3 regions of the Klebsiella quasipneumoniae subsp. quasipneumoniae genome follow, and region 2 is predicted to be linked to each of the others. Evidence: predicted binding sites of a transcription regulator. Region 2 holds the regulator's gene; each other region holds the start of a gene.
The links. The regulator LexA, encoded in region 2, represses DNA repair genes until DNA is damaged. The targets are predictions, from matches to a motif close to TNCTGTATGTACATACAGNA.

Region 1 (7,002 bases), 730 kb from region 2:
AACTTCCCGGAATCCATCGTTTACGGCTTTGGCTCCGGCATCGGCTGGATGCTGGCGATCGTGGCGATGGCGGGGATCCGCGAAAAGATGAAGTACGCCAACGTGCCTGCCGGTTTGCGCGGGTTAGGGATCACCTTTATCACTACCGGGTTGATGGCGCTGGGCTTTATGTCCTTCTCCGGCGTGCAGCTATAAGGGCGAATAAGTATGGAAATTATTCTTGGCGTCGTGATGTTCACGCTGATTGTGCTGGTGCTGTCGGGGCTTATCCTGGCAGCGCGCTCAAAGCTGGTGAACGCGGGCGACGTGGTTATTGAGATCAATAACGAAGCGGATAAGCAGATCCGTACCCCGGCGGGGGATAAGCTGCTGAACACGCTGTCCAGCAACGGGATTTTTGTCTCCTCCGCCTGCGGCGGCGGCGGCTCCTGCGGCCAGTGTCGGGTGACTATCAAAGAGGGTGGCGGCGATATCCTGCCGACCGAGCTTTCGCATATTACCAAACGCGAAGCCAAAGCCGGCTGCCGTCTGGCCTGCCAGGTCGCGGTGAAGCAAAACATGAAGATTGAGCTACCGGAAGAAATCTTCGGCGTCAAAAAATGGGAATGCGAAGTTATCTCCAATGATAACAAAGCTACTTTCATTAAAGAGCTCAAGCTGCGGATCCCCGAGGGGGAGGTGGTGCCGTTCCGCGCCGGGGGCTATATTCAGATCGAATGCCCACCGCATAAAGTGGCCTATGCTGACTTCGATGTCCCGGATGAATACCGCTCGGACTGGGACAAGTTCAACCTGTTCCGCTACGTCTCTGAGGTGAAAGAGCCGACCCTGCGTGCCTACTCGATGGCTAACTATCCGGAAGAGAAGGGCATCATTATGCTCAACGTGCGCATTGCGACGCCGCCGCCGAAGGTGCCGGATGCCCCGCCGGGGATCATGTCGTCCTATATCTGGTCGCTGAAGCCGGGCGATAAGGTGACGATTTCGGGGCCGTTCGGCGAGTTCTTTGCCAAAGAGACCGACGCCGAGATGGTGTTTATCGGCGGCGGCGCCGGGATGGCGCCGATGCGTTCGCATATTTTCGACCAGCTCAAGCGCCTGCACAGCACACGTAAAATCAGCTTCTGGTACGGAGCGCGCTCGCTGCGCGAGATGTTCTACGATGATGAGTTTGAACAGCTGGCGCGGGATAACCCGAACTTTACCTTCCACGTTGCGCTCTCCGATCCGCTGCCGGAAGATAACTGGACGGGGCATACCGGCTTTATCCATAACGTTCTGTACGAGAACTATCTGCGCGATCATCCGGCGCCGGAAGACTGCGAGTTCTACATGTGCGGGCCGCCGGTAATGAATGCCGCAGTGATTAAGATGCTGAAGGATCTGGGCGTCGAGGACGAGAATATTCTGCTCGACGACTTTGGAGGCTGACGATGCTGACGGTGTTTGTCGCAACCTTTGTGATTTTTGCGCTGGTGATCCTCGGGATGTCGCTGGGCTACCTGGTGAAGCGCAAGAGCATTCAGGGCAGCTGCGGCGGGATCTCCTCGCTGGGACTGGAGAAAGTCTGCGACTGTCCTGAGCCTTGCGACGCGCGTAAGAAACGTCTCGCCCGCGAGGCGCAGCGCCAGCAGCGGCGCATTTTGTAATCTTTGGCCATTTAGGCCTGATGGCGCTGCGCTTGCCGGACCTGCTGCTTCAGTTTTGTAGGCCGGGTAAGGCGCAGCCGCCACCCGGCATAAAGCGGCTCCGTGCCCGGTGGCGCTGCGCTTGCCGGGTCTGCTGCTTCGGTTTTGTAGGCCGGGTAAGGCGTAGCCGCCACCCGGCAACAACATGCCAGCAACGTGAGGCCGCTTTCGCGGCCTTTTTTAGCCATTGACTCCCTTACTGCCAGCTTTTCGCCTGCGCCGGGGAATCGACCATCACGCCGTCAGCGCCCAGCTCTTTCGCCGTGCGGTAATCTTCCGCACTGTTGATGCCGAAGAAGATAATGTGCGCTTTACCCTGCGAGCGGAAGCAATCCATCGCCTCTTTATCCCAGGTGAGCGTCGCCGGGGAGACCCCTTCCCCAAGGGTGAATTTCTCCACCACCTCTACCTTGCGCTTCAGCTCCAGCCCATACCACTGCTCGCCTTCGCGCTGGCTGGCAGGCTGGCACTGATGGCTGAGCGAAATGCTGGCAAGTCTGGTGCGGGTTTCGCTGCGGGTGACGAAGCGGGGAATAGCCGGCGGCAGCGCGGCGATATAGCGGTCTTCGGTGGAATAGACCCGCACGCGATCGAGGCTGTGCGTAGCTTTTAACACCGCAAGCAGGCGCTCGCCCATCACGGTCGGGTCGGCATCCGGAGATTTAATGTCGATGTAGAAGAACGTGTGCGGCCATTGCTGCAAAACGGCTTGCAGCGTGGGAATGGTGGCCTGCCTGCCGCGCCAGGGGTGGCTGTCATCACCCCATTTCCAGCCGGCATCGACTTTCGCCAGCTCGGCGGCGGTTAAACTGGAAACGTTGCCCTCGCTATTGGTCAATGCGGAAAGATCGCTTGACCGGTAGAGCACCGGCACGCCGTCGTGGCTTAACTGCACCGTGACCCAGATGGCCTCGGCGTTATTCTCCAGCGCCAGCTTAATGGCCGGCAGGGTATTTTCTGGCGCATCGCCGGTGCCGCCGCGATGGGCAATCAGCTGCGGGGCGGCCCAGGCGCCGGCGGAGGCCAGCAGGCAAAGTGCGGTAAGTATTTTCTTCATGATTATATCTTCCAGATTTATCGGTTAACTTTATGAAAATAAACATAATTTATTGAAGTTTTATGTTTTAACCGCTTTTCTGGGCGATGAAATAAAAAAAGCATAAAATTCGCAGCGAGTTTTGCTATGCTGTATGGGTATACAGTGTTGAGTCTGACGATGCGTAAAATTATCCATGTCGATATGGACTGTTTCTTTGCGGCGGTGGAGATGCGCGACAACCCGGCGTTGCGCGACATACCTCTCGCGATAGGCGGCAGTCGGGTACAGCGTGGCGTGATTAGTACCGCGAACTATCCTGCGCGTAAGTTTGGCGTGCGCAGCGCCATGCCGACGGCGACGGCGCTCAAGCTGTGCCCGCATCTCACGCTGCTTCCCGGCCGCTTTGATGCCTACAAAGAAGCCTCGAACCATATCCGCGAAATTTTCTCCCGCTATACCTCGCGCATTGAGCCGCTGTCGCTGGATGAAGCCTATCTTGATGTCAGCGACAGCGTGCATTGTCACGGGTCGGCCACCCTGATCGCCCAGGAGATCCGCGAAACCATCGAACGGGAGCTGCGCCTCACCGCCTCGGCGGGGGTAGCGCCGGTAAAGTTTCTTGCCAAAATCGCCTCCGACATGAATAAACCCAACGGCCAGTTCGTTATCGCTCCCCATCAGGTGGCTGAGTTTGTACGGGCGCTGCCGCTGGCGAAAATACCCGGCGTCGGGAAGGTATCGGCGGCGAAGCTGGAAAATATGGGCCTGCGTACCTGCGGCGATGTGCAGAACAGCGATCTGGCCATGCTGCTTAAGCGCTTCGGTAAATTCGGCCGTATTTTGTGGGAGCGCAGCCACGGGATTGATGAGCGGGAAATCCATAACGACCGGCAGCGCAAGTCGGTGGGAGTGGAGCGGACGTTAGCGGAAGATATCCATGAATGGTCAGAGTGCGAAGCGATTATCGAAAATCTCTATCCCGAACTGGAGCGCCGGCTGGCGAAGGTCAAACCGGACCTGCTGATCGCCCGTCAGGGTATTAAACTGAAATTCAATGACTTCCAGCTGACCACCCAGGAGCACGTCTGGCCGCAGCTGAACAAAGCGGATCTGATTGCCACCGCGCGCAAGGCCTGGGATGAGCGCCGCGGCGGACGTGGCGTGCGCCTGGTTGGGCTCCACGTGACGCTGCTCGATCCGCAGCTGGAAAGGCAGCTTTTATTAGGGATTTAACCATGCACATTCGTCCTTACCGCGACAACGATTTACCACTGCTCTGTCGGATATTCCTGCGCGCGGTGCGGGAAACGGCCTGCCGGGACTATACTCCGGCGCAGATTGCGGCCTGGGCGCAGGTGGATGAGACACGCTGGCGGCAAAAGCTGGCTGATGCAAACGGGCTGGTGGCGGAGATAGAGAGTCAACCGGTTGGCTTTATCACCGCCATCGGGACGCATATCGATTTGCTCTTTGTCTCGCCGGATCACGGCCGGCAGGGTATCGGCGGCGCGCTTATCGAGGCGCTCTGCGCTCAGTATCCTGCGCAAATCCTGACGGTGGACGCCAGCATTACCGCGAGACCCTGTTTTACGGCCCATGGCTTTAAGGTGGTGGCTGAGCAGCGGGTGGCGGCGCGCGGGGAGTGGTTTATTAACTACCGGATGGAAAGCGCGGGACGCTAAGGTGAGGCGAGGGAGAAACCGGCGGCGGGCTGCCGCCGGTGGTGGGGCTTATTTAGCCGGAATGGCTTTCAGCAGCTCGGTCAGCAGCGTCCAGTACTGGCCGACGCTCTCGATATGGACCTGCTCATCCGGGGAGTGCGGACCGGTAATGGTTGGCCCGATGGAGACCATGTCCATTTCCGGATACGGTTTTTTGAACAGACCGCATTCCAGACCGGCGTGGATGATCTGGATGTTCGGCGTCTTGTTGAACAGACGCTGGTAAGTCTCGCGCACCAGGTGCATCACCGGCGAGTTGGCGTCCGGCTGCCAGCCAGGGTAAGCGCCTTTGGCTTCGGTTTTCGCCCCCGCCAGTTTACCCAGAGATTCCAGCATGCTGACCACATAGTCTTTGCCGCTGTCGATCAGCGAGCGGATCAGGCAGTGGATCTGCACATTGTCATCGGTCATGGTGACGACGCCGACGTTCAGCGAGGTTTCTACTACGCCTTTCGCCACGTCAGAGTTGCGGATAACCCCGTTCGGCGTGGCGTTCAGCAGGCGGATGAAACCGTCGCGGGAGGCCTGAGTCAGCGCCGCTTTGTCGTTCTCTACCGCTTCCAGGAGCACCACCAGGTTCTTCTCTTTGGCCGCCAGCTCGTTTTGCAGCAGCGCCTGGTAAGTATTCACCAGCGCTTTCAGCGCATCGGCTTTATCCGCGGCGACGGCGACAGTAGCGTACGCTTCACGCGGGATGGCGTTGCGCAACGTACCGCCGTTGAAATCGACCAGACGCAGATCCAGCTCATCGGCATGACCGGCAAGGAAGCGCGACAGCAGCTTGTTGGCGTTACCCAGACCGAGATGGATGTCACCGCCGGAGTGGCCGCCCTTCAGCCCTTTTAAAGTCACTTTAAAGCTCTGGAAACCGGCCGGAATCGCTTCGCGGGTCAGCGCCAGGTTAGAGGTGAAATCGATCCCGCCGGCGCAACCCATATAGATTTCGCCTTCTTCTTCGGAGTCGGTGTTGATCAGGATATCGGCCTGCAGCCAGTTGGCCTGCAGACCGAAGGCGCCGTCCATACCGGCTTCTTCGGTCATGGTCAGCAGCACTTCCAGCGGGCCGTGAGCGACGCTGTCGTCGGCCAGTACCGCCAGTGCGGACGCCATCCCGATACCGTTGTCTGCGCCCAGCGTGGTGCCGCGCGCTTTCACCCATTCGCCGTCAATGTACGGCTGGATCGGATCTTTGGCGAAGTCGTGGACGGTGTCGTTATTTTTCTGCGGCACCATATCGAGGTGCGCCTGCAGCGCTACCGGCTTACGGTTTTCCATACCGGCAGTCGCGCCTTTACGAATCAGAATGTTGCCAACCTGGTCGCGTTCCGCGTGTAAGCCTTTTTCTTTTGCCCAACCCATAATGTGCTCGGCGAGCTGTTCTTCGTGATAGGACGGGTGCGGGATGGAGCAAATCTTGGCGAAAATATCCCAAAGCGGCTGCGGGGATAGTTGAGACAGTTCAGACACGGTAAGTCTCCTTACAGACTCCTGCATACAGCGGTTGCAGGACGAGGGTTAGCGTTAAAATACACAACAAGCCCGGGCTTGCGCGATGGGGGTGAGAATACCACTTTCCACCGCCGCAGGTAGTGTAAACAACGCAAAAAGCGTTGCGCAAACCGCTTAACACTGGTTTTTAGTGCGTCAGATCTCTATAATCTCGCGCAACCATTTTCCCCCTCGAACATTATTTAAGCCGTATTACACAGGCTGGGACACTTCACATGAGCGAAAAATACGTCGTCACCTGGGACATGTTGCAGATTCACGCCCGCAAACTGGCCAGCCGTCTGCTGCCGGTTGAGCAATGGAAAGGCATTATTGCCGTTAGCCGCGGTGGACTGGTACCGGGGGCCTTACTGGCGCGTGAACTGGGCATTCGTCATGTTGATACCGTATGCATCTCCAGCTACGACCATGATAACCAGCGCGAGCTGAAAGTACTGAAACGTGCGGAAGGCGATGGCGAAGGCTTTATCGTTATCGACGATCTGGTGGATACCGGCGGGACCGCCGTGGCGATCCGCGAAATGTATCCCAAAGCGCACTTCGTCACCATTTTCGCCAAACCGGCAGGCCGTCCGCTGGTCGATGATTACGTGGTTGATATTCCGCAGGATACCTGGATTGAACAGCCGTGGGATATGGGCGTGGTGTTTGTACCGCCTATCGCAGGTCGTTAATTCTTCAGGACAGTGCTATTTACCACGCCCGGCTTGCCGGGCGTGGTTTTTTTTATCCTATAGCAGGTTACAATATCCGGAGTGGCACTACGACGGAGACTGCACATGTCACAGGCTAACCTCAGCGAAACGCTGTTTAAACCTCGCTTCAAACATCCCGAAACCTCTACGCTGGTACGCCGGTTTTCTGCCGGAAAACCCCAGGCGATGCAGTCAGCGCTGAGCGGCAATCACGTCGAACACTGGTACCGTCTGATCAATCGCTTAATGTGGATCTGGCGCGGCGTAACCCCGCAGGAGATCCTTGATGTGCAAGCGCGCATTGTGATGAGCGAGGCCGAACGAACGGATCCCGAGCTGTTCGATACCGT
Region 2 (7,002 bases):
GCGACCGCTGCGGCGTGGTGAAGGAAGAGGCGGCTGAAGGGGTGGAAGATATCATGCATACGCTGGCGGCCAGAATGGGCTTCGCCCTGCGCCACAACGTGATTGAAGCTCATGGCCTTTGCGCGAGCTGCGTGGAAGTGGAAGCCTGCAGCACGCCGGGACACTGCCAGCACGATCATACGATTCAGCTCAAAAAGAAAGCCCGCTGAGCGGCAGCCGCAGCGGGAAAAAGGGTTAACGGCGCGTCCCTGCGCCATTTAGACAGGCACTAACACAAATGCTTCATTCTTCGGATCACGGAACGCTACCAGCGATAGTCGTTCTTATGCTCCCAGTCTGAGACTTCTTTCTCAGCCTGATCTTTCTCATAGCCGTAACGCTCCTGAATTTTGCCGACCAGCTGGTCGCGCTTCCCTTCGATTACGGTCATATCGTCATCGGTAAGTTTGCCCCACTGTTCCTTGGCTTTACCTTTCAACTGTTTCCAGTTACCGCCGATTTCGTCTTTATTCATGATAACGTCCTCATCATTCGGTGGGTTTACAGCCCGTTTTGTGCCGGACATGGTATTAACTATAGATGAGAATGCTGGCGCCGATTCGTTATTCGGAATTTTTAACCATAGCCCTCATTGGAAACGCTGAAGGTGGTTTTCCCGGCACGCGCTACGCTCGCCGGGCTACTGAGTCGCTCCGGCAAACCTGGCGCGACCGGAGGACGTTCACCGATAATGGCGAGCTAGAGAAAGGGCTAACTAAACCAGGTGCCGCGTCGCCAGTGGCGGCGCCAGATCAGCGCCAGCGACAGGCCTCGCAGCGCGAGAAACACCGCCAGCGCCAGCCACAGGCCGTGATTGCCGAGCGCCGGGACCGTAAGCAGCGTCACGGCGAAGCCGGCCGCGGCGACCGCCATACTGTTCCGCATCTCCGCGCCGCGCGTCGCGCCGATAAACATGCCGTCCAGCAGATAGCACCAGACCCCGACCACCGGCAGGATGGTCTGCCAGATCAGATAGCGATCGGCCAGCTGCTGCAGGGAAGGCAGTGAGGTTAACAGCGCGATGATGTACTCCCCCGCCAGGCTGTAAACCAGGGCAAACGCCAGCGCCACCATACCGGACTGCCGGCAGGCCGCCCGCCACACCTCCAGCAGCTGGCTGCCGTCGCGCGCGCCGTAGGCCTGGCCGGAGTGGGCCTCCACGGCATAGGCAAAGCCATCCAGCGCGTAGGCGGTAAAGGTCAGCATGGTCATTAGTACGGCGTTGACCGCCACGATATCGCTGCCCAGACGGGCGCCGTAGACGGTCAGCGCGCCAAAGCACAGCTGCAGCAGCAGGGAGCGCAGCATGATGTCGCGATTCAACGCCAGCAGACGGCGCATGTCCCCGCGCCAGGCGTTTTTCAGCATCGCCAGCGACACGCCGCGCAGCGTTAGCACCCGCTTCGCCATCATCAGGCCGATAATGAGAGTGGCGTACTCCGCGGTGACCGTGGCCAGCGCCGCCCCCTGGACGTTCATCCGCAGGCCCATCACCAGCCACAGGTCGAGCACAATATTCAACAGATTACCGACCACCAGCAAAATCACCGGCGCCCGGGCATACTGGACCCCCAGCAGCCAGCCGAGCAGCACAAGGTTGGCCAGCGACGCGGGAGCGCTGAGCCAGCGGATATCGAGAAACCGTCTCGCCTGCTCGAGAACCGCCTCGCTGCCGCCGACGATATGCAGGGCGAGGTTAATCAACGGCAGGCGAAACAGGATAATCAACACCCCGGCGCCCAGCGCCAGAGCCAGCGGCTGCACCAGCGCCCGCGCCAGTCGCAGCGGATCTTTGGCCCCCCAGGCCTGAGCGGTCAACCCGGTGGTGCTCATGCGAAGAAACAGCAGCAGCATAAACAGGAAACTGGTGGCCGTCGCTCCGACCGCGACGCCGCCAAGGTATACCGGGCTGTCAAGGTGGCCGATCACCGCGGTATCCACCAGCCCCAGCAGCGGGACGGTGATATTGGAGAAAATCATGGGGAGTGCAAGGCGCCACAGCGCTTTATCGGCAGCGTTGAGCAGCATGTTCGGAGACCTGATTGAGGACAAACGTCGCAGCGTCATGCATCAGATGACGCTGCGCGGGGGCAGGCGTTACAGCCATTCTCCATTACGGATCACGCCAACGGCCAGACCCTCAATGGTAAAACTCTGCTGACGCAGATCGACAACGATAGGGGTAAATTCGCTGTTTTCCGGCAACAGTTCGACGACGTTGCCCTGCTTTTTCAGGCGCTTCACCGTCACTTCATCGTCAATGCGCGCTACCACCACCTGGCCGTTACGCACATCCTGGGTTTTGTGGACCGCCAGCAGATCGCCATCCAGAATACCGATGTCTTTCATCGACATCCCGCTGACGCGCAGCAGAAAATCGGCGTTGGGCTTGAACATCGACGGGTCGACCTGATAGTGGCCTTCAATATGCTGCTGCGCCAGCAGCGGCTCACCGGCGGCGACGCGGCCGATCAGCGGCAGGCCGTGCTCTTCTTCCGTCAGCAGGCGGATACCGCGCGAGGCGCCGGAGACGATCTCGATTGCGCCTTTACGCGCCAGCGCTTTCAGGTGTTCTTCCGCCGCGTTTGGGGAACGGAACCCCAAGCGCTGAGCAATCTCCGCACGCGTCGGCGGCATGCCCGTCTGGCTGATATGATCCCGAATGAGATCAAACACCTCTTGCTGCCTGGTCGTTAACGCTTTCATTCCGCCCCCTGGGTGTATATACAGTTATGCTGTGAGTATATACAGCTAACGGTGATTTTGGAACCACATGGCACACAAAAATCGGCAGATTGTTTATATTTTGCGAGGGTTAGCGAAGAACGTTAGTGATAATGGCTCCACAGCAGCGTTCCCCAGGTGATCAGCGCGATGATTATCGCCAGCAGGACCGCCGCCGACCCCATGTCTTTGGCGCGCCCTGAAAGCTCATGATAATCCGAGCCAATACGGTCCACGACCGCCTCAATCGCGCTGTTGAGAATTTCGACTATCATCACTAGCAGGACCGAGCCAATCAGCAATACGCGGGTGATGGCGTCGACGTCCAGCCAGCAGGCTATCGCGACGGCCACGATGGCGGCGACACCTTCCTGACGAAACGCGGCCTCGTTGATCCACGCCGCGCGAAATCCTTTCCAGGAGTAACCTGCCGCCTTAATGATTCGGGTTAACCCGGTGGTATTATTGGCCATCACAAAACCTTTTTATGTAAATGACGTCGATGAGTGTACGCGTTTGCCGCGCGGTAACGGAAATTTTGCCCGCTTTCTGTTATTCTTGCCGCGCATTTGCATGATTAACCAGAGGCTTCACATCGTTTATGTCCGGCTGGCAACGAATTTACTATAAATTACTGAATTTACCATTACGGGTGCTGGTAAAAAGCAAGTCTATTCCGGCAGAGCCTGCTCAGGAATTAGGACTCGATACCTCGCGTCCGGTCATGTACGTCCTGCCCTATAACTCCAAGGCGGACCTGCTGACGCTGCGCGCCCAATGTCTGGCGCATGATTTACCTGACCCGCTTGAACCGCTGGAAATCGACGGCGCCCTGCTGCCGCGCTACGTATTCATCCACGGCGGGCCGCGCGTATTCACCTACTACACGCCAAAAGAAGAGTCCATCAAGCTGTTCCACGACTACCTCGATCTGCACCGCAACCATCCGGATCTCGATGTGCAAATGGTGCCGGTGTCGGTGATGTTCGGCCGCTCGCCGGGTCGTGAGAAAGGGGAAGTTAATCCGCCGCTGCGGATGCTTAACGGCATTCAGAAATTTTTCGCCGTCTCCTGGCTCGGCCGCGACAGCTTCGTGCGCTTCTCGCCTTCCGTATCGCTGCGCCGCATGGCGGATGAGCACGGTACCGATAAGATCATCGCCCAGAAACTGGCACGCGTCGCGCGGATGCATTTTGCCCGCCAGCGCCTGGCCGCCGTCGGCCCGCGTCTGCCGGCCCGCCAGGATCTGTTTAACAAGCTGCTGGCGTCGAAGGCCATTGCCCGGGCGGTGGAAGACGAAGCGCGCAGCAAGAAAATTTCCCACGAGAAGGCCCAGCAGAACGCGATTGCGCTGATGGAAGAGATTGCCGCGAACTTCTCTTACGAGATGATCCGCCTGACCGACCGCATTCTCGGCTTCACCTGGAACCGCCTGTACCAGGGCATCAACGTGCATAACGCCGAGCGCGTACGCCAGCTGGCGCACGATGGCCATGAGATTGTCTATGTCCCCTGCCACCGCAGCCACATGGACTATCTGCTGCTCTCTTACGTCCTGTACCACCAGGGGCTGGTGCCACCGCATATCGCGGCGGGTATCAACCTTAACTTCTGGCCAGCCGGGCCAATCTTCCGCCGCCTCGGCGCGTTCTTTATTCGCCGCACCTTTAAGGGCAATAAGCTCTACTCCACGGTGTTCCGCGAGTACCTTGGCGAACTGTTCAGCCGCGGCTATTCCGTAGAGTATTTCGTCGAAGGCGGCCGCTCCCGTACCGGCCGTCTGCTCGATCCGAAGACCGGTACGCTGTCGATGACCATCCAGGCGATGCTGCGCGGCGGCACCCGGCCGATCACCCTGGTGCCGATTTACATCGGCTACGAGCACGTGATGGAGGTAGGGACCTATGCCAAAGAGCTGCGCGGCGCCACCAAAGAGAAAGAGAGTCTGCCGCAGATGGTGCGCGGCTTAAGCAAGCTGCGCAATCTTGGCCAGGGCTACGTTAACTTCGGCGAACCGCTGCCGCTGATGACCTATCTGAACCACCATGTGCCGGAGTGGCGGGAAGCGATTGACCCGATCGAAGCGGTCCGCCCTTCCTGGCTGACGCCGACGGTGAATAACATCGCCGCTGACCTGATGGTACGCATCAACAACGCCGGCGCGGCCAACGCCATGAACCTCTGCTGTACGGCGCTGCTGGCCTCCCGCCAGCGTTCGCTGACCCGTGAGCAGCTCACCCAGCAGCTGGAGTGTTACCTCGCGCTGCTGCGCAATGTGCCCTATTCGCCGGATGCCACCGCGCCGTCCGCTTCGGCCAGCGAGCTTATCGACCACGCGCTGCAGATGAACAAGTTCGAAGTCGAGAAAGACACCATTGGCGACATCATCATTCTGCCGCGCGAGCAGGCGGTGCTGATGACCTACTATCGCAACAACATCGCCCATATGCTGGTGATGCCCTCGCTGTTAGCCGCCCTGGTGACTCAGCATCGTCATCTCAGCCGCGCCGAAGTGCTGCGCCATGTGGAAACGCTCTATCCGTTCCTCAAAGCCGAGCTGTTCCTGCGCTGGGAGAAAGCGGAGCTGGCCGGAGTGATGGATGCGCTGATTGCCGAGATGCTGCGTCAGGAGCTGATCGTCATCGATGGCGATGTGATGAGCCTCAACCCGTCGCACTCTCGCTCTCTGCAGCTGTTGGCCGCAGGCGCCCGCGAGACGCTGCAGCGCTACGCCATTACCTTCTGGCTGCTGAGCGCTAACCCGTCGATCAACCGCAGCTCGCTGGAGAAAGAGAGCCGTACCGTGGCTCAGCGCCTGTCGGTGCTGCATGGCATCAACGCGCCGGAGTTCTTCGATAAAGCGGTGTTCAGTACCCTGGTGTTGACCCTGCGCGATGAAGGCTATATCAGCGATACGGGCGATGCCGAGCCGGAAGAGACCCTGAAGGTCTATCGGATGCTGGCGGATTTGATTACGTCGGATGTACGTCTGACTATCGAAAGCGTCACGCAGGACGACGCGTAACGCGGCGTTTGCTGTCCTCCTCGCCCCCCGGCAAACCGGGGGGCAAGGATGGGGACAGGGATTTTACAGGTAGCTCATCGCCAGGCCGAGGAACAGCACCAGCCCGACGTAGTTATTGTTCATAAACGCTTTAAAGCAGTTATCGCGGTCGCGATTGAAGATAAGCTTCTGCTGCCAGCCAAACAGACCCGCCGCCACGAACAGCGACCAGTAGTATTCCCAGCACAGCCCGTTCAGCCAGCCTACCGCGCCCATCAGCGCCAGCACGGCCACCTGCAGGATACCGATAATCAGACGATCGTTTTCGCCGAACAGGATCGCCGTCGATTTAATGCCGATCTTGACGTCGTCATCGCGATCCACCATCGCATACTGGGTATCGTAGGCCACCGCCCACAGAATGTTGGCGAGGAACATCAGCCAGCAGCTCAGCGGCAGCGATTCGCTGACGGCCGAGAAGGCCATTGGGATCGACCAGCCAAAGGCCGCCCCCAGCACCACCTGCGGCAGATGGGTGTAGCGCTTCATAAACGGATAGACCCACGCCAGCGCCAGCGCCGCCACCGACAGCAAAATCGTCATGGTGTTGAGGGTGAGCACCAGCAGGAAGGAGAGCAGCACCAGAACGATAAACAGCGTTCGCGCCTCTTTCTCGGTGACGTCGCCGCTCGGCAGCGGACGGCGGGCGGTACGCTTTACGTGACCATCAAATTTTCGATCGGCATAGTCATTCACCACGCAGCCGGCGGCGCGCATCAGCCAGACGCCGGCGACGAATACCGCCAGGATCCACAGCGGCGGGACGCCCGGCGAGGCCACCCACAGCGCCCACAGCGTCGGCCACAGCAGCAGCAAGGCGCCGATCGGTTTGTCAGTGCGCATCAGGCGATGAAACGCCAACAGCTTATTCTGCGACAGACTCCACTCCATTTTTTCTTCCTCTTAGTACAACGGCGACGCAGGCAAAAACAGCTCGGTCAGCAGCAGGGGTTTGCCACTCAGCCGCAGACGGGAACGACGCCCCCACAGCGCTGCATCGCGACCAATTTCAATAAAATCGCGGGTTAACGTCGACGACGTGAACAGGTATCGGCCCAGCGGGGTCTGCCCGAGCTGCTGTAGCGCCAGCTCCGGCCCACACAGCGTCGACTCCGGCACCACCGTGCGTCCGGCCAGCCAGGGCTCGCCATCGGCATTGAGTATAATCTCCCGCA
Region 3 (7,002 bases), 120 kb from region 2:
GTCGTCGTCGGGGATCACCGTGATATCGACCAGCGGAAACGCCCCGCTATAGAGCTGGCGGGCGGTCTCGGGATCGGCGAAATTATCCAGCCAGCTCATAGACCAGGGATAGGGGCTGCGTCGTCCCTGATAGAAGAGGACCGGAATAACCAGAGGCAGCGTTTTATGGCCGCTCTCCAGATGGCGCTGCATGGCGGCGACGGCATAGCGCATTAAGCGAAAGGCCATCAGTTTATCGGGGGCGCTCTGGTGCTCGATCAGAACATGGACATACCCTTTACCGCGGGTGGTTTCCAGCGAATAGAGAATATCGCTGTAGTAGGGCCTGAGATCGTCTTCAAGAAAGCTGCCGGATTCCAGACGCAGGGTATCCAGTTTGCAGATCGCTGTTAACGACGGTGGCAGGTGGATCTCGATAAAATCGCGCGCTGTCTCTGCCCGCGACAGAAAAGTTTTAAATACCGCATCATGTGGGGTCGCCGTTTCTGCCATCGCCGTTCATCCGTGAATCACGTCTCTGACGGCATCCTGGCACGGCGGGCTCAGCGTCGACAGCGGGCAAAAAGATTAATTTCCCGCTTTGCGCGCCGGCTCGCGCAGAGAGATGGCTTCGCCAGCCAGGCGAACCTCTCTTTGCGAGCGAGATTCCATCATTCAGGCGTGACGGGCGGAGGCAAGCAGCGCCCCAACCAGCATAAACAGTGAACCAAAGACTTTGTTCAGCGCCTTCATCTGCTTTGGCCCCTTAATCCATGCTGAAATGCGCTGTGCGAGGGTTGCATAGCCAATCATCACAATGATATCGACGACGATGGTGGTGACGCCCAGAACGAGATACTGCATCACCTGGGGCTGGTGGGGCAGGATAAACTGTGGAAACAGGGCGGCCAGAAAAACGATGCTTTTAGGATTGGTGAGATTCACGAACACCGCCCGCTGGAACAGTTTGCCGCGGGTCTGCGCCTTCGCCAGCGTATTCAGGTCGATGGCCCCTGCCGCGCGCCATTGCTGGATACCCAGCCAGATTAGGTAGGCTGCGCCGGCCCATTTCAGCACCTCAAAGGCCAGCACCGAGCGGGAGAAGAGAGTGCCGAGGCCGACGCCGACCAGCACGATATGAATGGCCAGCCCGGTCTGCAAACCGGCAATCGACGCCGCCGCGCCGCGGTAACCGTGGTTAATGGAGGTGGTCATGGTATTAATCGCTCCGGAACCCGGGGACAGGCTGAGAATGATTGATGTCAGCAGGTAGGCGAACCACCACTCAATGGTCATGAGAAACTCCCTGATTGTCTGTTTTTATGCCACAATACGCTATTGTGTCAGCATTGTGTGATACACGGCAAAAAAACGATTTTCAGCGGTTAACAGGGGTGTAAACCCGATGTTTGGGCAGAAAAAGGACTGGGAAACACGAGAAAACGCGTTTGCGGCCTTTAGCATGGGGCCGCTGACGGATTTCTGGCGACAGCGCGAAGAGGCTGAATTTAAAGGCGTCGATGATGTACCGGTACGCTTTGTTCGCTTTTGCGCGCAAAATAACGATCGGCTGGTGCTGATTTGCCCCGGGCGCATTGAAAGCTACGTGAAGTATGCTGAAGTGGCCTACGATCTCTTTCACAGCGGCTTTGACGTAATGATCATTGATCATCGCGGCCAGGGACGCTCGGGTCGTCTGCTCTCTGATACCCACCGCGGGCACGTGGTTAACTTCAGCGATTATGTTGATGACCTGGCTGCGCTCTGGCAGCAGCAGGTGGTCCCGGGCCACTGGCGAAAACGGTTTATCCTCGCTCACTCTATGGGCGGGGCGATTGCCACGCTTTTTCTGCAACGCTACCAGGCGCATTGCGATGCCATTGCGCTCTGCGCGCCGATGTTCGGGATTATCATTCGGCTGCCGGACTGGATGGTGCGGCATATTCTCGACTGGGCTGAGGGCCATCAGCGCATTCGCGAAGAGTATGCCATCGGCACCGGACGCTGGCGGGCGCTGCCTTTTGCCGTTAACGTGCTGACGCACAGTCGACAACGCTATCGTCGTAACCTGCGCTTCTATGCCGACGAGCCGCGACTGCAGGTCGGCGGCCCGACCTGGCACTGGGTGCGCGAAGGCATGCTGGCCGGTGATGAAGTGCTGGCGAATGTGGAGAAAGATACGGCCCCGACGCTGCTGCTGCAGGCGGAAGAGGAGCGGGTGGTCGATAATCTGATGCACGACCGCTATTGTGAATTACGGGCCGCCGCCGGCCATCCCTGTGAGGGCGGAAAGCCGCTCGTCATTGAAGGGGCATACCATGAGATCCTTTTTGAAAAGGACGCTATGCGCTCAGTCGCGCTCAATGCCATCGTCGAGTTTTTCAATCGACATACTTAATCCGACGATAACGCTCGTCGCCCTGCTTAGAGGTTAACTTTTTTATGTACCAGGTTGTTGCGTCTGATTTAGACGGCACGCTGCTTTCCCCCGATCATTTCCTGACCCCGTATGCCAAAGAGACGCTGAAGCTGCTTACCGCTCGTGGGATCAATTTCGTCTTCGCCACTGGCCGACACTACATCGACGTCGGGCAGATCCGCGATAATCTCGGCATCCGGTCGTACATGATCACCTCTAATGGCGCCCGCGTTCACGATAGCGATGGCCAGCAAATTTTCGCCCATAACCTCGACCGCGATATTGCCGCCGACCTGTTTGAAATCGTGCGCAACGACCCGAAAATTGTCACTAACGTCTATCGGGAAGATGAGTGGTATATGAACCGCCATCGCCCGGAAGAGATGCGCTTTTTCAAAGAGGCGGTGTTTAACTACAAGCTGTATGAGCCGGGCGTACTGGATCCGCAGGGGATCAGCAAGGTGTTCTTTACCTGTGAGGATCACGAACATCTACTGCCGCTTGAGCAGGCGATGAACGCCCGCTGGGGCGATCGCGTGAACGTCAGCTTCTCCACCTTAACCTGCCTGGAGGTGATGGCGGGCGGGGTATCGAAGGGGCATGCGCTGGAGGCGGTGGCGAAAATGCTCGGCTACAGTCTGTCCGATTGCATCGCTTTCGGCGACGGCATGAACGACGCCGAGATGCTGTCGATGGCCGGTAAAGGCTGCATTATGGCCAACGCCCACCAGCGGCTGAAGGATCTGCATCCGGAGCTGGAAGTGATCGGCAGCAACGCCGACGATGCGGTCCCGCACTATCTGCGTAAGCTGTACCTCGACTGAAAAAGATTGACGACTGGCGAATAACTGTCCAGTCGTCAACCTGACTCTTCGCTACAATGCCTGTTCTTTATCCAACGAGACGACCATTGTGGCGCTGTTAATTATCACCACTATCCTGTGGGCCTTTTCTTTCAGCCTGATTGGCGAGTACCTGGCCGGTAGCGTCGACAGCTATTTTTCGGTGCTGATGCGCGTGGGCCTGGCGGCGCTAGTGTTCCTGCCTTTCCTGCGGACGCGCGGCCAGTCTCCGCGCACGATCGTGCTCTATATGCTGGTGGGCGCGATGCAGCTTGGCATCATGTACCTGCTGGCCTTTCGCGCCTATCTCTATCTGACGGTCTCGGAATTCCTGCTGTTTACCGTGTTTACCCCGTTGTATATCACGCTGATCTACGATTTGCTCAGCGGACGTAAACTACGCTGGGGCTATCTGCTGAGCGCCGCGCTGGCGGTGCTGGGGGCGGCGATTATCCGTTACGACAAAGTCAGCGATCATTTCTGGACCGGGCTGTTACTGGTGCAGTTGTCAAACCTCTGCTTCGCCATCGGGATGGTGGGTTACAAGCGCCTGATGGAGGTGCGACCGATGCCGCAGCACAATGCCTTTGCCTGGTTCTATGTCGGGGCCTTTATCGTGGCGGTGGCGGCATGGTTTATGCTGGGCAACCCACAGAAGCTGCCGACCACCAGGCTGCAGTGGAGCGTGCTGGTGTGGCTTGGCGTCGTGGCTTCCGGGCTGGGCTACTTCATGTGGAACTATGGCGCCACTCAGGTGGACGCTGGCACGCTGGGGATCATGAATAACGTCCATGTCCCCGCCGGGCTGTTGGTTAACCTTGCCATCTGGCAGGAGCAGCCGCACTGGCCGAGCTTTATTAGCGGAGCGTTGGTGATCCTGGCCTCGCTGTGGGTCCATCGACGCTGGGTCGCTCCGCACTCCGGACAAACGGCAGATGATCGCACGCGTGGTTCCGCGCGGAGCGAATAAACGCTTCGGTGACCGGTTGACGCTGTTCGCCATCGCGAACGGCCGCGTACAGACGGCTCCATAATCCCTCGCCCAGGGTTTTGGTCACCACCAGACCCTGGCGTTCAAAACTTTCCACCACCCAGTGCGGCAGCGCGGCGATACCCATCCGGGCTGCCACCATCTGGATCAGCAACAGCGTGTTATCGACGCTTTTCAGCTGGGGACTGATGCCGGCCGGCTGCAGGAAATGACGCCAGATGTCGAGGCGTCCGCGCTGCACGGGATAAATCAGCAGCGTTTCCGTGGCCAGATCCTCCGGCGTAATCAGCGTCTTCATGGCTAACGGGTGCTCAGGCGCCAGCACCAGGCGCACCTCATAATCAAACATTGGCGAGTAGTGCAGACCGCTGCGCGGCAGGATATCTGAGGTCATGACCAGATCCAGTTCGCCCTGCTGCAGCGCAGGCTGCGGATCGAAGGTGACGCCGGAATGGAAGTCGACTTCCACGTGCGGCCAGCGGGCGCGGAAATTCTCCAGCGCCGGCGTGAGCCACTGAATACAGCTGTGGCATTCGATAGCCAGCCGCAGCCGGGTCTGTTGTGGTTCGTTACAGTCCTGCAGGGCGCGAGCGATCTGCGGCAGCACCTGGTTGGCCAGCTGTAAGAGGATCTCCCCTTGAGGAGTAAAACGCAGCGGCTGGCTCTTACGCACAAAGAGACGAAAGCCGAGGCGCTGTTCCAGATCGCTGAACTGGTGAGACAAGGCGGACTGGGTCTGATGCAGGGCAGCCGCTGCGCCCGCCAGTGAACCGCTGTTCCGCAACGCTTGCAGCGTTTTCAGATGTTTAATTTCGATCATGAAAGTCCTTCACTTCGCCATGAGCAATTTGCGCTTGAGGAATATACAGTAACTGCCAATTATGGATGTGTAAACATCTGGACGTCTAAAACTCGTCATATTTCGACTTGCAGATGCGTTGGCTGCCTCGCTTACCCCAGTCACTTACTTCAGTAAGCTCCTGGGGATGCGCATCGTTGCCGCCTTCCTGCAAGCCGAACTATTTAGAGTTTTTCTTCAGATTCAATGAAATAAGAGAGGAACAAAAATGACAATTATTAACCACACCCTCGGTTTCCCTCGCGTTGGCCTGCGTCGCGAGCTGAAAAAAGCGCAAGAGAGCTACTGGGCGGGCAATGCCACTCGCGAGGAGCTGCTGGCGGTAGGCCGGGAACTGCGCGCCCGTCACTGGGAGCAGCAGAAGCAGGCCGGTATTGACCTGCTGCCGGTGGGCGATTTCGCCTGGTACGACCATGTTCTGACCACCAGCCTGCTGCTTGGCAACGTGCCGGCTCGTCATCAGAACAAAGACGGCTCTGTCGATATCGATACCCTGTTCCGCATTGGCCGCGGCCGCGCTCCCACCGGCGAGCCAGCGGCCGCTGCGGAAATGACCAAGTGGTTCAACACCAACTATCACTACATGGTGCCAGAGTTCGTGAAGGGCCAGCAGTTCAAACTGACCTGGACCCAACTGCTGGATGAAGTGGACGAAGCGTTGGCGCTGGGCCACAAGATCAAGCCCGTGCTGCTGGGGCCGGTGACCTATCTGTGGCTGGGCAAAGTGAAAGGCGAACCGTTTGACCGTCTGAGCCTGCTGAATGACATCCTGCCGGTTTATCAGCAGGTGCTGGCCGAACTGGCGAAGCGCGGCATTGAGTGGGTGCAGATTGATGAACCGGCGCTGGTGCTGGAGCTGCCGCCAGCGTGGCTGGAGGCCTTTAAACCGGCTTATGACGCCCTGCAGGGCCAGGTCAAACTGCTGCTGACCACCTATTTTGAAGGCGTTAGCGACAATCTCGAGACCATTACTGCGCTGCCGGTCCAGGGGCTGCACGTCGATCTGGTCCACGGTAAAGATGATGTCGCCGAACTGCATAAATGTCTTCCTGCCGACTGGCTGCTGTCCGCCGGCCTGATCAACGGGCGTAACGTCTGGCGCGCCGATCTCGCCGAAAAATATGCGCAAATTAAAAACCTCGTCGGTAAGCGCGAACTGTGGGTCGCGACATCCTGCTCTCTGTTGCACAGCCCGATCGACCTGAGCGTGGAGACGCGCCTTGATGCGGAAGTGAAGAGCTGGTTTGCCTTCGCGCTGCAAAAATGCGGTGAGCTGGCGCTGCTGCGCGATGCGCTGAACAGCGGCGATACCGCGGCGATTACCGAGTGGAGCGCGCCAGTCCATGCCCGTCGCCATTCGACGCGCGTACATAACCCGGCGGTGGAAAAACGGCTGGCGGCGATCACCGCTCAGGACAGCCAGCGCGCCAGCCCCTATGAGGTTCGCGCTCAGGCGCAGCGTCAACGCTTTAACCTGCCGACGTGGCCGACCACCACTATCGGGTCATTCCCGCAGACGACCGAGATCCGCGGCCTGCGCCTGGACTTCAAAAAGGGCAATCTGGACGCCAGTCATTATCGTACCGGCATTGCGGAACATATTAAGCAGGCGATCGTCGAGCAGGAGCGGTTAGGATTAGACGTACTGGTGCACGGGGAAGCCGAGCGGAACGATATGGTGGAATACTTCGGTGAGCATCTGGACGGTTTCATCTTCACGCAAAACGGCTGGGTGCAGAGTTATGGCTCCCGCTGCGTGAAGCCGCCGGTGGTGATCGGCGACGTCAGCCGTCCACAGGCGATCACCGTCGAATGGGCGAAGTACGCGCAGTCGCTGACCGACAAGCCGGTGAAAGGGATGCTCACTGGACCGGTGACGATTCTGTGCTGGTCCTTCCCGCGGGAAGACGTT

Region 1: a site for LexA is predicted at 2,873-2,892, ahead of dinB (DNA polymerase IV). Genes of this name have one in related genera too.
Region 3: a site for LexA is predicted at 5,083-5,102, ahead of metR (HTH-type transcriptional regulator MetR). Genes of this name have one in related genera too.

Annotation. Positions count from the first base shown of each region.
Region 1 covers NZ_CP084876.1:4,264,019-4,271,020, reverse strand. The annotation lists gene nqrE (NADH:ubiquinone reductase (Na(+)-transporting) subunit E) at 1-195, shown strand, start outside; gene nqrF (NADH:ubiquinone reductase (Na(+)-transporting) subunit F) at 208-1,431, shown strand; gene nqrM ((Na+)-NQR maturation NqrM) at 1,434-1,649, shown strand; gene LGM20_RS20590 (hypothetical protein) at 1,661-1,876, opposite strand; gene LGM20_RS20585 (glycerophosphodiester phosphodiesterase family protein) at 1,885-2,745, opposite strand; gene dinB (DNA polymerase IV) at 2,905-3,960, shown strand; gene LGM20_RS20575 (GNAT family N-acetyltransferase) at 3,963-4,409, shown strand; gene pepD (cytosol nonspecific dipeptidase) at 4,458-5,915, opposite strand; gene gpt (xanthine phosphoribosyltransferase) at 6,173-6,631, shown strand; gene frsA (esterase FrsA) at 6,737-7,002, shown strand, end outside.
Region 2 covers NZ_CP084876.1:4,997,884-5,004,885, forward strand. The annotation lists gene zur (zinc uptake transcriptional repressor Zur) at 1-209, shown strand, start outside; gene LGM20_RS23935 (CsbD family protein) at 305-514, opposite strand; gene dinF (MATE family efflux transporter DinF) at 751-2,067, opposite strand; gene lexA (transcriptional repressor LexA) at 2,137-2,745, opposite strand; gene LGM20_RS23950 (diacylglycerol kinase) at 2,868-3,236, opposite strand; gene plsB (glycerol-3-phosphate 1-O-acyltransferase PlsB) at 3,365-5,788, shown strand; gene ubiA (4-hydroxybenzoate octaprenyltransferase) at 5,852-6,718, opposite strand; gene ubiC (chorismate lyase) at 6,731-7,002, opposite strand, start outside.
Region 3 covers NZ_CP084876.1:5,114,930-5,121,931, reverse strand. The annotation lists gene LGM20_RS24500 (Rpn family recombination-promoting nuclease/putative transposase) at 1-492, opposite strand, end outside; gene rhtB (homoserine/homoserine lactone efflux protein) at 655-1,275, opposite strand; gene pldB (lysophospholipase L2) at 1,385-2,377, shown strand; gene yigL (sugar/pyridoxal phosphate phosphatase YigL) at 2,422-3,222, shown strand; gene LGM20_RS24480 (carboxylate/amino acid/amine transporter) at 3,311-4,210, shown strand; gene metR (HTH-type transcriptional regulator MetR) at 4,098-5,051, opposite strand; gene metE (5-methyltetrahydropteroyltriglutamate--homocysteine S-methyltransferase) at 5,299-7,002, shown strand, end outside.